Regions from separate parts of the Agrococcus sp. SL85 genome, predicted to be linked through region 3. Evidence: predicted binding sites of a transcription regulator. Region 3 holds the regulator's gene; each other region holds the start of a gene.
What was found. The regulator HrcA, encoded in region 3, represses chaperone genes, less so after heat shock. The targets are predictions, from matches to a motif close to TTNGCACTCGNNNNNNNCGAGTGCNAA.
Positions count from the first base shown of each region.

Region 1: a site for HrcA is predicted at 1,853-1,879, ahead of groES (co-chaperone GroES). Genes of this name have one in related genera too.
Region 2: a site for HrcA is predicted at 1,653-1,679, ahead of OVA14_RS05315 (Hsp20/alpha crystallin family protein). Genes of this name have one in related genera too.

Region 1 covers NZ_CP113066.1:489,098-492,361, reverse strand. The annotation lists gene OVA14_RS02325 (hypothetical protein) at 1-570, shown strand, start outside; gene OVA14_RS02320 (class I SAM-dependent methyltransferase) at 632-1,798, opposite strand; gene groES (co-chaperone GroES) at 1,953-2,249, shown strand; gene rarD (EamA family transporter RarD) at 2,351-3,264, shown strand, end outside.
Region 2 covers NZ_CP113066.1:1,082,867-1,086,130, reverse strand. The annotation lists gene OVA14_RS05330 (sensor histidine kinase) at 1-129, opposite strand, end outside; gene OVA14_RS05325 (response regulator transcription factor) at 122-799, opposite strand; gene OVA14_RS05320 (dihydrofolate reductase family protein) at 878-1,534, opposite strand; gene OVA14_RS05315 (Hsp20/alpha crystallin family protein) at 1,772-2,260, shown strand; gene OVA14_RS05310 (hypothetical protein) at 2,294-2,965, opposite strand; gene OVA14_RS05305 (hypothetical protein) at 2,958-3,264, opposite strand, start outside.
Region 3 covers NZ_CP113066.1:2,069,579-2,072,842, forward strand. The annotation lists gene OVA14_RS10270 (DUF4870 domain-containing protein) at 1-515, opposite strand, end outside; gene hrcA (heat-inducible transcriptional repressor HrcA) at 698-1,714, shown strand; gene OVA14_RS10280 (DnaJ C-terminal domain-containing protein) at 1,715-2,806, shown strand; gene OVA14_RS10285 (16S rRNA (uracil(1498)-N(3))-methyltransferase) at 2,806-3,264, shown strand, end outside.

The sequences.
Region 1 (3,264 bases), 1.1 Mb from region 3:
CAGTCCGCGCCCTCGTACGGCCAGCAGCCCTACGGCCAGCAGTCGAGCGCGCCCGCCTACGGGCAGCAGTCCTACGGCCAGCCCGCGCAGGGCGGCTACGAGGCCGCGCCCGCCTACGGCGCCTCGGCGAGCGCGCCCGGCTACGGCCAGCAGCAGGGCTACGGGCAGTCCGGCTACGGCCAGCAGCCGTCCGCGGCCGCGCCCGCCGAGCAGTCCTACGGCCAGCCGGCCTACTCCGGCCAGCCCGCCTACGGCGACCAGTCGGGCTACGGCGCGCAGTCCTACGGCGCGGCGCCCGCGGGTGCCAAGAAGCTCTCGGGCCTGACGATCGCGGCGCTCATCGTCTCGGGCCTCAGCCTCATCGGCTCGCTCTTCAGCGGCATCGGCCTGCTCGGCGGCATCGTCGGCGCCATCCTGGGCTTCATCGCGATGCGCAAGAACCCGCAGGGCAAGCCGTGGCCCCTGATCGCTGCGCTCGCGGGCGTGCTGGCGGTCGTGATCTCGATCATCGTCATCGTGATCCTGCTGGTGAACTGGATCCCCTACTTCATCGCGCTCGGCCAGATCTGACCCACGACGAGCGTTGGAGCCCGCGGCATCCGTCGCGGGCTCTCTCGTCTCCGCCCGGCGCCTAGGGGCGCTCGGCGAGGATCGCGCGGTGGCGGCCGCCGACGCGGGTGGCGATGAGGGTCGCCCGCCCCTCGCCGCGCAGCTTGAGCCGCTTGCGCAGGGCCGCGGGGTCGAGGTCGGCGCCGCGCTTCTTGATCTCGAGCTCGCCGATGCCGAGCTCGCGCAGTCGCTGCGCGATCCGCCGCTCGTCGAGCGGCATCGTCTCGAGCACCCGGAAGGCCTGCGCGAGCGGCGTCGCCACGTGCTCGTCGCCGCTGAGGTAGGCGATGCCCTCGCTGATGCCGTGCGCGCCGAGCCGCTCGGCGAGCGCGCCGATGAGCTCGGCGCGGATCACGGCGCCCGCGGGTTCGTAGAGCCACGTGCCGAGCGGCCCCTGCTCGGGGTGCTGCGGCTCGCCCGCGAGCTCCGCGGCGCCCTGGTCGCCGAGCACGAGCGCGCTGCGAGCGACGCCGGGGCGCGCGAGCGCGCCCGTCCACACCACGGCCTCCACGGTCTCGCCGGCGTCGGTGACCCACTGGTGCTCGGCGCCCGCGGGCAGCAGCGCCCGATCGATGCCCGGCGCGAGCTTCACGCCCGCGGGCCGCTCGGCGGCGCGCGCGAAGACGGCCTCGAGCGAGGGCGACCAGTCGGCGGGGTCGGAGAGCCGGGTCGCGCCGTCGCGACGGGCCGGATCGAACCAGAGGGCCTCCGCGTCGACGGGGGTCTCCAGCGCGTCGCCGTGCACGACGCGCGCCCGCCATGCTGCGAGGTTGTACGCGGCGACCGCGGCCGTCGCCTCGTCGCGCTCGACGGCCGTCACCTCGAGGCCGAGCGTCGCGAAGGCGAGGGCGTCGGCGCCGATGCCGCAGCCGAGGTCGGCGACGGAGGCGATCCCCGCGTCGCGCATGCGCCCGGCGTGGTGCGCGGCGACGCGCAGTCGCGTGGCCTGCTCGAGCCCGGCCTCCGTGAAGAGCATCGCGCGCGCGAACTCGCCGAAGCGCGCCGCGGCTCGTCGGCGCAGCCGGGCCTGGGTGAGCACCGCCGCCACGAGGCGGGGGTCGTGGCCCTCGGAGCGCAGCCGCGCGACCTCGCGCACGACGTCGCCGCCGGCGCCGAGGCCGTCCTCGACCCGGTCCAGGAGCGCGAGGCCCTCGCGGCTCAGCAGCAGGCGCAGCTCGTCGACGTCCATCGCACCATCCAAGCAGGGCGGCGGGGCGGCGGCGGCTCCGCCGCGGGCGAACGGCTGGCACTCATGTTGACCGAGTGCCAGCGCGCGGCGTAGGCTCGCTCTGGTGTCCGGCCCGTCCGGACGCGCCCCACAGTCTGACAAGAAAGAGGCAACCGTGTCGGTTTCCATCAAGCCGCTCGAGGACCGCATCGTCATCCGTCAGGTCGAGGCCGAGACGACGACCGCCAGCGGCCTCGTCATCCCTGACACCGCCAAGGAGAAGCCCCAGGAGGGCGAGGTCGTGGCCGTGGGCCCCGGCCGCTTCGACGACAACGGCAACCGCGTCCCCGTCGACGTGGCCGTCGGCGACCGCGTGCTCTACTCGAAGTACGGCGGCACCGAGGTGAAGTTCGGCGGCGACGAGCTCCTCGTCCTCTCGGCGCGCGACGTGCTCGCGATCGTCGAGCGCTGACAGCCAGCAGCAGCTGACGCGGCGGCGCCCCCGATCGGGGGCGCCGCCGTCGCGGTTCCACCCGGAGCCGCGGCAGGCCCGCACGCACGTGAGGAGCGACGATGGGGGAGCCGGATCGGACCCGGGCCGGGATCGGCTACGCGCTCTTCGCCTACGCCTTCTGGGGCGTCGTGCCGATCTACGTGCAGCTCATGCGCGGCATCGACGGCTTCGAGCTCATCGGCTGGCGGCTCCTCGCCTCCGTCGTCGTCGCCGTCGCGCTCGTCACGATCACCCGGGGCTGGGCCCGGCTCGCCGCCGTCGTGCGCGGCCGCCGCGACCTGGGCCTCCTGTCCCTCGCGGGCCTCACCGTGCTCGCCAACTGGACGGCCTTCGTGGTCGGCATCCTGAGCGACAGGGTGCTCGAGACGAGCCTCGGCTACTTCCTCAACCCGCTCGTGAGCGTCGTGCTCGCCGTGCTGTTCCTCGGCGAGCGGCTCCGGCCGCTGCAGTGGGCCGCGGTCGCCGTCGGCGCGGTGGGCGTGCTCGTCATGGTCGTCGCGTACGGCGAGGTGCCGTGGGTCGGCCTCACGGTCGCGGTCTCGTTCGGCTGCTACGGCCTCATCAAGAAGCGCCTCTCGGGCGAGGTCGATGCGCTCTCGGGCTTCACGGTCGAGACGGTGGCGGCCCTGCCCGCCGCGCTCGTCATGATGGGCGTCGCCATCGCCCTCGGCGGCGTCACGCTCGGCGCCAACGGCGCGGTCGGCGTCTGGGCGACGGCCGGCTTCGGCCTCGTCACCGCGGTGCCGCTGCTCGCCTTCGCGGCGGCGGCGCGCCGCGTCTCGCTCACGGCGCTCGCCTTCACCCAGTACCTCGCACCGACCATCTCGTTCCTGTTCGGGGCCTTCGTCATGCACGAGCCGATGCCGCTCGCGCGCTGGATCGGCTTCGGGCTCGTCTGGGCCTCGCTCGTGCTCGTCTCGGTCGACCTCCTGGGCAGGCGCGCGCGGCGCTCGCGGCCGGAGCCCGCCCCGGC
Region 2 (3,264 bases), 990 kb from region 3:
GAGCACGAGCGTGACGGCCGCGAGCGCGGCGGCGAGGATGCGGAGGCGGATCGAGGCGCCCGCGCGGCGCGCGGGCCGTCGCGGCGCCGGGGCGGCTGCCGGCGCCGGGCCGGCCGGCGCCTCAGCCACCGTCGGCCGCCAGCCGGTAGCCGGCGCCGCGCACCGTCTGCACCGCATCCCGGCCGAAGGGCCGGTCGACCTTGCGGCGGATGCGGCCGACGTAGACCTCGACGATGTTCGCCTCGCCCTCGAAGTCCTCGGCCCACACGTCGTCGAGCACCTCGCGCTTCGTGACGACCTCCCCGCGGCGACGCATGAGCAGCTCGAGCACGGCGAGCTCGCGGGCCGTGAGCTCGATCGCCGCCTCGCCGCGGTGCACGGTGCGCGCGGCGGGATCGAGCCGCAGGTCGCCCGCCTCGAGCACCGTCGGGCGCTCGCGGCCGCCGCGGCGCGCCAGCGCGCGGATGCGCGCCACGAGCACCGGGAACGAGAAGGGCTTCGTGAGCCAGTCGTCGCCGCCGGTGTCGAGGCCCTCGACCTCGTCCCACTCGCCGTCCTTCGCGGTGAGGAACAGCACGGGCGTCCAGATGCCCTCGGCGCGCATCGCCTGGCAGACGCGGTAGCCGCTCATGCCGGGCATCATGACGTCGAGCAGCACGACGTCGTACGCGAACTCGCGCGCGCGCCAGAGCCCGTCGACGCCGTCGTGCGCGACGTCGACCACCATGCCCTCCGCCTCGAGCCCGCGACGCACGCCGTCGGCGAGCCGCACCTCGTCGTCGACCAGCAGCACGCGCATGCCCCGAGCATCCCCCGCCGGGCCTGACGCGGCGCTGAACGCCGCGCGCCGCGCCGCCCGCGCGCGCCGGCCGCGCGCTCAGCCGGCCGGATCCTCCACCATGACCTCGGCACCGTCGACGACCTCGTAGGTCGCGATGCGGAAGGGGCTCGGCACGAGCACCATCGCGACGGCGCCGCTCTCGGCCACGCGCACGTCGGAGACGTCGAAGCCGCTCGGCCGCGCGACGTCGTCGAAGAGCCGCTTGCCGCGCCCGACGACGACGGGGAAGACGATGAGCCGCAGCTCGTCGAGCAGCCGCTCGTCGATGAGCGTCTGCAGCAGCTGCCAGGAGCCGTGCACCTGCAGCTCGCCCTCGCCGCCGTCCTTGAGCGCGCGGATGCGGGCGACGACGTCGTCGGCGATGACCGACGCCGTGCCCTGCCAGGGCGCCTCGGCGGGGTCGAGCGTCGTGGAGACGACGTGCTTCGGCGCGGTGTTGAGCCGCTGGGCCACGGGGTCGTCCGGATCGGTGACGAGCGGCCAGTAGGCGGCCATCATGTCGTACGTCGTGCGGCCGAAGAGCAGCGCATCGGTGCGCGCGAACCAGCCGGTCACGACCTCCCCGACCGTGTCGTCGAACGCGGGCGCCACCCAGCCGCCGTGGCGGAAGCCTCCGCTGGTGTCCTCCTCGGAGCCGCCGGGCCCCTGCATGACGCCGTCGAGGGTCATGAACTCGTGCGCGACCAGTCGCATCCGGATCCCTCCGCTCGGCCGCTCCGTCGCGGCACCCGTCGAGCATGGCCGCAGCCGCGCCAGGCGCGCAAGCACCGGCCTGACCTCCGCTCGTCCTGAGGCTGCTCGAGGCTCCCTCTTGGCACTCTCCAAGCAGGAGTGCCAACACTGGGAGGTGCTCCGCGGGGCGCCCGCGGAGCCGCCAGGCACCCGGGCGGGCCGCACAGGGCGGCCGCCCCAGAGGAGGAGGTGGTTGTCATGGCACTGACCTTCGACCCGTTCCGCGAGATGGACCGCATGGCCGCTCGCCTCATGACGAGCGGCGGCACGCAGCGCTCGGCGAGCTGGATGCCGATGGACCTCTACCGCGCGGGCGACCGCTACGTCGTGCACGTCGACCTCCCGGGCGTCGACCCGGGCTCGATCGCGCTCGACGTCGACGCGAGCACGCTCACGATCCAGGCCGAGCGCACGCTCGGCGCGGCCGACGGCGCCCAGTGGCTCGCGCAGGAGCGCCCCGCCGGTCGCTACGTGCGCCAGCTGAGCCTCGGCAGCGACATCGACCAGGACGCGATCCACGCCGCCTACGAGCACGGCGTGCTCACCCTCACGATCCCGGTCGCCGAGCGCGCGAAGCCGCGGCGCATCCAGGTCGAGCACCGCGGCGAGCAGGCGTCGATCGCGCGCGACGCGGGTGCGGATCCGGGTCCGGCGGACGCCGCGCGCCCGTCCCCCGTCGGCGGCTGAGCCGGATCCTCCCCCAGCGGGCCGCCGGGCGCACTATGCGCTCGGCGGCCCGCCCACGTGCAGATCCGGCGCCGCGAGGCGCGCCTGCCGACGCGCGATCGCCGCCCAGGTGCGCGGGCCCGCGAGCCAGCCGATGAGCGCGGAGCTGAGGACCGACAGCGCGATCCAGAGCGCTGCGACGAGCCAGCCCGCGAGCGCGCCGCCGAGCAGCACGAGCAGGCCCAGCAGCCAGCTCGAGGCGGTCGTTAGCACCGCCTGCAGGCCGGTGCCGAGCGCCGCGCCCCGCACCGTCACGCCCACGGGGTCCGGCACCCCGCCCGCCGCGAGCCGGCGCGCGCTCAGCCAGCAGCCGAGGGCCCCCGCCGCCACCGCGAGCAGCACGAGCACGAGCACGATCGGCACCAGCCAGGACGCGTCGAGTCCCTGCACCCACCGCGCCACCGGCATGGTCCAGGCCTCGTCGTCGAAGAGGTCGATGATCGCCCACCGCAGCGCCGCGACGACGAGCGATGCGGCGAGGAGGCCGGAGCCGACCGCGGCACCCGCGGAGACGAGCGCGAGCCCGACGCCGCCGGCGCGGGCGGCCGCGGCGCGCTGCGCGGGCGTGAGCGGATCGGGGCGGCGCGCGCGCCGCGAGCCCGGGCGCCGGGGCGCGGCCGGCCCGCCGGGCGCCGCCGGGCGAGCCCCGGCGACCGGCTCAGGCATCGGCCCAGCGATCGCGGCCGCGCCCCAGCTCCGCCTCGTCGTGGGCGCGCGCCGCGGCCTCCGCCGCAGCATCCTCCGCGGCCGGATCGATCCGCGGCCGCGAGGTCGAGAGGAACAGCCAGCCGAAGAGCAGGCCCACGAGCCCCGTGAGCACGACCGCTCCCGCCAGCTCGACGAACAGCACCGCCCAGAGCGACCCGGTCGAGAACGAGGCGTCGCTGCTCGCGAGCAGCACGAACGCGCCGGCGACGAGCGCTCCCGGCCAGAGCACCGTGCCGAGGAGCCCCGTGGCGGCCGTC
Region 3 (3,264 bases):
GTGACGATCGTGGAGAGGCCGGACAGGTGGCCCCACATGCCGGCGTTCTTCTCGTCGACCGGCGACATCGGGGGCGCAGAGGCGTACTGCGGCTGGCCCGGGGCGCCGTACTGGCCGCCCTGCGGCGGCGGGTAGCCGCCCGCGGGCGGGTAGGCGCCCTGCGGCGGCTGGTGGCCCTGCGGCGCGCCGTACTGGGGCGGGGCGCCGTGGGGCGGCACGCCGTGGGACGGGGCGCCGTGCTCGCCCTGCGGCGCACCGTAGGGCGGCGCCGCGGGCGCGGAGGGCTGCTGGGGCTGCTGCCGGCCCTGGCCGTCGGCGGGCGGGGCGGAGAACGCGGGGTTGCCGGCCGCGGCGTCGGGCGAGTGGCCGGTGAACGGCTGCGCGGGCTGGCCGACGCCGGGCGCCGCCGGCGCGCTGGGCGCGGCGTGCTGCTCGTGGGTCACGGAGAAGCCGTCGCCGGGCTGCGCGGCGGGGTCCGGCTGATCCTCGCGGCGGGGGGCGTTGGGGTCGGACATGACGTGCCTTCCTGTGGGGGCTCGGGCGGAGGTCCCGCGCCGTGCAGGTTCATTCTGCGCCGCCCCGGCTGGGGATCGGCTTCGAGGCGAGGGCGCGATAGGATTGGCAGTCAGTCCTGACGAGTGCCAGAGACGCGTGCAAGAGCGGAGCGAGGAGTCGCCCGCACGACGAGAGGAGCGGGATGGTCTCCGACCGCGGCCTCGAGGTCCTCCGCGCGATCGTGCAGGACTACGTCGCGCTCCGCGAGCCGGTCGGCTCGAAGTCGATCGTCGACCGTCACGCCTTCGGCGTCTCGGCCGCGACCATCCGCAACGACATGGCGCTCCTCGAGGAGGAGGAGCTCATCGTCGCCCCGCACACGTCGTCCGGGCGCGTGCCGACCGACAAGGGCTACCGCGTCTTCGTCGACCGCCTCCAGCGCATGCAGCCCCTCACGGGCGCCCAGCGCCAGGCGATCGCGCGCTTCCTCGAGGCCGAGACCCACGACCGCGACGAGATGCTCGCCCGCACGGCGCGGCTGCTCTCGCAGCTCACGAACCAGGTGGCGCTCGTGCAGGTGCCGGTGCGCCGCCAGGCCGCCGTGCGCCGCGTCGAGCTCGTCGCGATCGCCGAGGCCCGCGTGCTGGCCGTGCTCATCCTCGACTCGGGGCGCGTCGAGCAGCGGATGGTCGACGCCCAGCAGCGCATCGAGCCCGAGGAGGCGATGGCCCTCGGCCGCGCCTTCACCGAGACGATCGCCGAGCTGCCCGCGGCGGCCGCCGCCGAGCGCCTCGCGGGCGTCGCCGCCGACGCGCCGCCCGCGCTGCACGCCGCGACCGCGGCGATCGCGCGGGCGCTCGCCGACATGCTGCTCGGTGCGGGCGGCGAGCGCCTCTACATGGCGGGCGCCTCGCACCTCGTGCGCGAGGAGCGCGACTTCCCGCGCACCGTGACGCCCGTGCTCGACGCGATCGAGGAGCAGGTGACCCTCCTGCGCCTCTTCGACGAGATGGGCGCCGAGGGCGAGGTCGCGACCCGCATCGGGCGCGAGCTCGCCGGGCCCCTCGGCGAGACCGCCGTCGTCGCCTCGACCTACTCGGCCGACGGCAGCGACGGGCACGTCGGGGTGCTGGGCCCGACCAGGATGGACTACGCAGGCAACATGGCCGCGGTGCGCGCCGTCGCGCGCTACCTCACGCGGCTCTTGAGCGAGGACTGAGTGACCGACCACTACGAGACCCTCGGCGTCGCCCGCGACGCCGGCCAGGACGAGATCAAGAAGGCGTACAGGAGGCTCGCGCGCGAGCTGCACCCGGACGTCAACCCGAGCCCGGAGGCCGCAGAGCGGTTCAAGGACGTCACGCACGCCTACGACGTGCTCGGCGACGCCACCTCCCGCGCCGAGTACGACCGCGGCCCGCAGCCCGGCATGGGCGGCGGCTTCGGCTTCGGCGACATCTTCGAGCAGTTCTTCGGCGGCGGCGGCCGCGGCCAGGGCCCCCGCCCGCGCCGCCAGCCCGGCCAGGACAGCCTGCTGCGCGTCGACCTCGACCTCGGCGACGTCGTGTTCGGCGTGCACCGCGAGCTGCGCGTGCAGACCGCCGTGCTGTGCGGCAGCTGCCAGGGCGCGTGCACGTCGCCGGGCACGAGCGAGGAGCGCTGCACGATGTGCGGCGGCTCCGGCCACGTGCAGCGCCAGGTGCGCTCGCTGCTCGGGAACGTCGTCACGACGCAGCCGTGCCAGCACTGCCAGGGCCACGGCACGACGATCCCCTCGCCGTGCCCGACGTGCGCGGGCCACGGGCGCGTGCGCGCCGAGCGCAGCATCCCCGTCGACATCCCCGCGGGCGTCGACACGGGCCTGCGCATCCAGCTGCCCGGGCAGGGCGAGGTGGGCGAGGCCGGCGGCCCCGCGGGCACGCTCTACCTCGAGATCAACGTCAAGCACCACGACGTCTTCAGCCGCAGCGGCGACGACCTGCTCGGCACCCTCGAGGTGTCGATGCCGGACGCCGCGCTCGGCACGAGCGCCACGGTCGAGGCGATCGACGGCCCCGTCGACGTGGAGGTGCGCGCCGGCGTGCAGTCGGGCGACGTCATCACGGTCGGCGGGCGCGGCGTGACGCGGCTGCGCGGCGCCGGTCGCGGCGACCTGCGCCTGGGCGTGCAGGTCGTGACGCCGACGCGCCTCGACCGCCGCTCCGAGGAGCTGCTGCGCGAGCTGCGCGACCGCACGAAGGCGCCCGCGCCCACGCTCGGCCACTTCAAGCAGGGGCTCTTCGCCAAGATGCGCGACCGCCTCCGCCTCTGATGGCGCACTGCTACTGGCACGACGCGCTCGCGGCGCACGCCGAGGGCGACGTCATCGCGCTCGAGCGCGACGAGGCCCACCACGCGGCGGTCGTCAGCCGGATGCGGCGCGGCGAGCGCGTGCTCGTGAGCGACGGGCGCGGCACCCTCGCGGAGGGCGTCGTCGAGCGCGCCGAGCGCGACGGCGTCGACGTCGTGCTGCACCGCCTGGAGCGCGTCGCGGCGCCGAGCCCCCGCATCGGGCTCTCGCAGGCCCTCGCGAAGGGCGACCGCGCGGAGCTCGCGGTGCAGGCGGCGACCGAGCTGGGCGTCGACGCGATCGTGCCGTGGCAGGCGCGCCGCAGCGTCGTGCAGTGGAAGGGCGAGCGCGGTGAGCGCTCGCTCGAGCGCTGGAGGAAGGTCGTGCGCGAGGCCGGCAAGCAGGCCATCCGCCCGTTGCTGCCCGAGGTGCTGCCCGTC